Regions from separate parts of the Vibrio sp. 704 genome, predicted to be linked through region 2. Evidence: predicted binding sites of a transcription regulator. Region 2 holds the regulator's gene; the other holds the start of a gene.
What was found. The regulator PurR, encoded in region 2, represses purine synthesis genes. The targets are predictions, from matches to a motif close to TNANGNAAACGTTTNCNTNA.

Region 1 (3,193 bases), on a different contig from region 2:
ATCAGTAGTTGATGACGTGTTTGTTGTGTTGAGATTTCTTGGCGTTGCCATAACAAGCTTGCGAGTGTCATGCTACATACCGCAAGTATGGCACATAAGCTGTAAGCAAAAATCAGCTTGAAGTTCTTATTACTCGCCACCTGGGTTGAGATAACGCGCCGATGGTTTTTCGCTGGTGGCACTAAACGAATATTGGCAGGGTTAAGAAAGTAGCCTTTGCGGGGGTAAGTGACCAAGAGCTTAGCGGCATCGTATTCGGGTAAGTACTGCTGTAGCAGGGCACGTAAGGTGCTAATGCGGTTCGTGAGCACATTCTTAGAGATGAACTTGCTCTGCCAAATGGTTTCAATAATGGTGTCAGCAGAGAGTGGGTGGCCAACGCTTGTTAACAGCAGTTCTAATAATTCAATGGTGCGAGGTTCAAGATCAATCGCGATAGCATCTTGATGAAGGGTCTGTGTCTTCGGGTTATAGATCAGCTCTCCAATCGCAATACAACTGTGAGTCTGTTTAGCTTGTTGCAGAAAGTCGCGCATACCGTACCGATCTATTTGGAAATCGCGAAGTATTATATAGCGATTGGAGCGCGAAATCTTATAAATCGCGCTTCAATCATTATCAAAAATTTATGAACCGTAGGTCACGGAATAGCGGTGCGGTTTGTGGTTCATCGCTAACACGAGATTGAGTGCAAACGCCCCCAAAATTGAAAGGCCAATCACTTCTGGTGTGACAAAGAAGAATGAAGCAAACAGGATACATGCATCGATTGCCATTTGGCTTTTGCCAACTGAAATGCCAAATTTGTCTTGGATAAACAAACACAGCACGTTAAAGCCACCCAAGCTGGAGCGATGTCGGAATAGGATCAGCATACCAAGCCCCATTAAAAGTCCGCCTGCGACGGCGCAATAAACTTCATTTACCGATTCGAGCGAGATTAGCAAATAAAGATGATCGGCAAAGATAGAAACCAACGCGCCAGAAATGGCACTATTAATGGCGAAATGACGGCCGAAGCGTTTCCATGCTAGTAAGTAAAAAGGACTGTTTGCTAAAAAGTACAGCACACCAAAGGTAAAAGGTGTAAATTGGCTAATAAGCAGAGCCAATCCAGTCGTGCCTCCCGTTAGAAGGTTCGCGGATTGGAGAAAGAAAACGCCTTGAGCTACTAAAAAGGTACCCGTGAGAATCGCTATCCAGTCTTCTTTTAATGAGTGTTTTTCCATCAATGTTGCAGTCATTAGTGATAAATAAGGCGTGCATAGTAGTAAAAAGATGATCTTTTCGGTAGCTAGAGGGTAAAATTTACGGTAAACCTATGTAATTGCTGTTTTACAGGGTGTAAAGCACAAATTTGACAGGCAATAGATTGTCGTTATGCGATTGCAATGCTGGCATGGTAAACATTGCTTGTCATCATGAAAAAACTGCATGAGAAAAATTGTAAATTTCTCTTTATGACCTAAATCAAATTATGTAGAATGCGCGCCATTAGGGTGACGAAAACGTTTGCGTTGGGTCATTCAACAGTTTTTTTGCAACTTTCAGTACTAATCTGAGTCAGGAGATACAGATGCTTAAGCGTGATATGAACATCGCAGATTACGATGCGGAACTGTTCGCAGCTATCCAGGAAGAAACCCTTCGCCAGGAAGAACACATTGAACTTATCGCTTCTGAAAACTACACAAGCCCACGTGTAATGGAAGCGCAAGGTTCTCAGCTAACGAACAAATACGCTGAAGGCTACCCAGGTAAGCGTTACTACGGCGGTTGTGAGTACGTAGATAAAGCTGAAGCACTAGCAATTGAGCGTGCATGCCAACTATTTGGTTGTGAGTACGCTAACGTACAGCCTCACTCAGGTTCTCAAGCAAACAGCGCAGTTTACATGGCGCTTCTTAACCCAGGCGATACAGTTTTAGGCATGAGCCTAGCGCACGGTGGTCACCTAACTCACGGTTCACCAGTAAACTTCTCTGGTAAGCACTACAACGTTATCCCTTACGGTATCGATGAAGCTGGTCAAATCAACTACGACGAGATGGAACAGCTAGCACTTGAACACAAACCTAAGATGATCATCGGTGGTTTCTCTGCTTACTCGCAAATCGTTGATTGGAAACGCATGCGTGAAATCGCTGACAAAGCAGGTGCTTACTTATTTGTTGATATGGCGCACGTAGCTGGTCTTATCGCTGCCGGTGAATACCCAACACCAGTACCGCATGCTCACGTGGTAACAACAACGACGCACAAAACACTAGCAGGTCCTCGCGGTGGTCTTATCTTGTCAAATGCTGGCGAAGATATGTACAAGAAACTGAACTCAGCAGTGTTCCCTGGTGGTCAAGGTGGTCCTCTAATGCACGTTATCGCTGGTAAAGCAGTAGCGTTCAAAGAAGCGATGGAGCCAGAGTTCAAAGCTTATCAAGCTCGCGTAGTGAAAAACGCAAAAGCAATGGTTGGTCAGTTCCAAGAGCGTGGCTACAAAATCGTATCTAACGGTACAGAAAACCACTTGTTCCTTGTTGACCTAATCGACAAAGATATCACTGGTAAAGACGCAGACGCGGCACTAGGTGCAGCAAACATCACTGTAAACAAGAACTCAGTACCAAATGACCCACGCAGCCCATTCGTAACGTCTGGTATTCGTGTAGGTACGCCAGCGATCACTCGCCGTGGCTTCACTGAAGAAGATGCAAAAGAGCTAGCAAACTGGATGTGTGACGTTCTAGATAACATCGGCAACGAAGAAGTTATCGAAGCGACTAAACAGAAAGTGCTAGAAATTTGTAAGCGTCTACCAGTTTACGCATAACTGCTTTTCATCGAGTGAGTCGATTTCGGTGTCGAACATACTCATTTGCTCGCGCAAACTCCGTGTGTTCTCCTAGAACTCGACTCATCTATTTTGAACATTGATATACTAAAGGTCCTCAATTGAGGGCCTTTTTGTTTGTCTGGCGTTTGGAATGAGATATAGCGAAGAGTGTGTGATAAGGAGATGGCTACCAACACTGTCCCTTTCAATATATCCAAACCGCGTCATTCCGACGAGCCTAGGCGAGAGCAGGAATCTTGTTGAGGCACACTCTTTTACTCAGCGTTTCCCTAAAAATCATCAGTATTCTGAAAACAGATTCTGAATCACGCTCGTTCCTCGCTGTTCAGAATGACGGAGGTA
Region 2 (3,193 bases):
ACCAAACATTGAGCGCGACTTGATATTACCAAGTGCCTCAAATAGCTTCATAGAGTCTTTGAGTATCGGTTTATCCATGTTTTGTTATCTCGGTGTAATTAATATTACGCCACCAAAAGTCAGGTCCGAGAGAGTAGCAAACATGCGTAAAAACAATGTCATTACAGAGTAAAGTCATTGCTTACACACTTGCCATCGGTAACCCCGCTACCTTCCATATCGTAATATGGTTCAGGCCGGAGGCTTTGCGTCCCACTCTTTCGAATGGTTTGCCCTGTGCGTGACACAATGAGCATACTTCTTATATTGAATTAACATCACGGTTTAGCGTTAAAAGTGTGATTTCGGTTCAATAAAAATGATAGGTTGAATGCTCTATTTTGCATATGGAAAGGTGCAAATTGGCCTTTGAAAAGGAGTTCTTAATATATATTACATTTATATAAAACAGGGAGTTAACGTTAGTCAATTGTTATTAGAGTGGTGTGAAGTATTAGAGAATGCTTAATTTTTCCAAAAAAATAAGCGCCCCTGTAGAGCGCTTATTTAACACGGTTAAATACAGTGAAATTTAGTTCATTTTTTTCACAGTATTTCGAATTACAAGCTCAGGTTGCATTTCGAAAATTCGTTTTTCGTGTTCTTTATCTTTGATACGCTCAAGTAGAATTTCGAATGCATTTTTACCAACACGACGTTTAGGTTGGTGGATAGTCGTTAGCGGTGGAGAGAAGTATTCTGCAAGCTCGATGTTGTCGTAGCCGATCACTGAAATATCTTCAGGAATTTTGATCCCGTTTTGTTGCAAGCGGCTCATTAGGCCGAGAGCCATTGTGTCGTTAAAACAGAATACCGCCGTCGGGCGCTTGTCCATTGCGGTAATTTTATCTGCAACTAATACGGCCGTATCACATTCAAAGTTACCTTCAAGGATCCAGTCTTCATTTACAGCTAGGTTCGCTTCGCTCATTGCGCGACGGAAACCTGCAATGCGCTCTTGGCAAGCAAGCTTTTCAAAATGACCGCTTAGACAAGCGATATCCGTATGACCATTGTCAATCAGATGTTTGGTTGCAATGTAGCCACCTTCTTCTGAGTTATCCATGATCTTGTCTGCTTGTGAGCTCTCTGGGCCCCAATCCATGACCACTTTAGGAATGTCCGCATGACGGTCAAGCATCTCTTTTAGTTCTTCGGTTAAGTCAGAACACATCACTAGGATGCCATCAACGCGCTTTTCAGCCAGCATACGAATGTAATCGCGTTGTTTTTCGTAAATCCCGCCTGTGTTACATAAAATCAGAGTATAGCCTTGGCGGTAACAGTAGCTCTCAACGCCATCAATCACTTCTGAGAAAAATAGGTTAGTTGATTGAGTTACTAACATGCCAATCGTACGAGTTGAGTTGCATTTTAGGCTGCGTGCAACGGCACTTGGCGCGTAATTCAGCTCGTCAACGGCTTTCATTACTTTTTCTTGCGTTGCTTCTGCAACGAAACGCGTTTTATTGATAACGTGCGAAACTGTCGTAGTGGAAACGCCGGCTAAGCGAGCAACGTCTTTTATCGTGGCCATAAATGGTGTCCTGTATCGAGCTACTGAAATATGTCGTATTGGATGTACCTGATGCTCTAATGGTTTCACACCTAGCAATATAAAATTGGCGCTAAGTGTCTCGGCAGCGGTTGATCCAAGTGCGACAAAAGGGTACGTAGCAGCATCGGTCGATGAATTTTATCTTTTTTCTATCTGATGAGAAATTGCCATCAACCTGTTAAGAAAACACAAAAACCGCTATATTTCAGCGGTTTACATATAAATCATATTTAATCGTTTGCGCTCACATTTTAGCCCTATGTGGACTGACTAGCAATGTTTTCAGCAAGAGATTTGTGTATTTGAAGTCACATTTTGACTGCTAAATAACCAAGCGTCTTTGCGCTAAGTTAAGGCAAACGAATATTATACCCAAGTTACTTACAATTGGTCACTTTCAGGCATACAGGAAGCCCGATAGGCAGGCTCCCTAAAAATAGGCGGCAATTATTCACCAAGAAGGTAGGCGCTGTCTAGTTTACAAAATGCAACTAATAGTTTCGCGACACTCGAGTAAAATCCAAATTCGTCGAATTTTTTACATTTGTCTGAAAACTGAGGTAACCAAGACATCAATTGTTGCTGGATAAAGTCGTTTTGTTTAACGAAGGCTTCTTCCATGTGTTTTTCTTGTTCAAGCTCGTTTGAGCGGATAATCATGTTCCCGAGAAAGTCGAGCTCAACGGCTAAGTGATCCGCAGGTTCCTTTAGGTTTTCGTCTACTTGAACGCCAAATTCAGCCATCAACTTTTCCATTTCCTCAGCTGGCTTGTCATTCAGTAAACCTGATTCACCAATGTACATGGATGCGTAAGGAAGAGCGCCGTATTTTTCTGTCTTCAAAAACAGTTCACAAAAGTCAGCTGCAAGCTCTAGTTGTGCATCTTCACGATCTTGTAACCGATTCAATGCATCAACTAGGCTATCAACAGCTGGTTTCAGCGACTCATTTTCACCTAAACCTGCGAGAAAACTGCGAATTTCAACACTGTGATAGGCTTCCAATTCTTTCTCTGTTAGTTCTTTTGCGAACAAGCTCGAAAACCACCAGTAAATTTCAGCGCGTTTTTCATTAAAAGCTTTCACTTCTTGCATTTTGGGCTCCTGAATGATGCTTCAAGTCATGCATCACAAAGTCAATTAGGGATATCCCCTAAGTGTAATCAATTAAAATGAATAGCAGTAACTATAATTGTTGTGTTTTATGGTCAAAAATGACCGTTTATTAATAGCAATGGGCAAGCTTGTTTTGAATCAATAAAAACGCTAAATCTTGCGTTTTAATGTATCTATGACTAGAAATGTTACTAGTTATGAATAGAATACGTCTTGGATAATAAGAAGACAGAAAAGTGGTGTAAATGAGCTATCACGTATTAGTCGTAGAAGATGATGTTGTAACTCGTAGTAAGCTTGCGGGATATTTCCAAAATGAGGGCTACCAAGTCAGCGAAGCAGAGAGTGGCGCAGAAATGCGTGAAGTTTTGCAAGCGGGCGATGTAGACCTGATCATGCTGGATATTAACCTGCCTGGTGAAGACGGCCTGATGCTTACTCGTGAGTTACGTAGCCAATCGGATATTGGTATCATATTAG

Region 1: a site for PurR is predicted at 1,501-1,520, ahead of glyA (serine hydroxymethyltransferase). Genes of this name have one in related genera too.

What each region holds. Positions count from the first base shown of each region.
Region 1 is NZ_JAWOUH010000012.1:20,586-23,778, reverse strand. Features, by position in the region: gene R7R24_RS16055 (transcriptional regulator) at 1-536, opposite strand, end outside; gene R7R24_RS16050 (YitT family protein) at 627-1,229, opposite strand; gene glyA (serine hydroxymethyltransferase) at 1,577-2,827, shown strand.
Region 2 is NZ_JAWOUH010000003.1:95,528-98,720, forward strand. Features, by position in the region: gene R7R24_RS06465 (TfoX/Sxy family DNA transformation protein) at 1-78, opposite strand, end outside; cyclic di-GMP riboswitch class I at 195-284, opposite strand; gene purR (HTH-type transcriptional repressor PurR) at 572-1,576, opposite strand; gene torD (molecular chaperone TorD) at 2,045-2,692, opposite strand; gene torR (two-component system response regulator TorR) at 2,959-3,193, shown strand, end outside.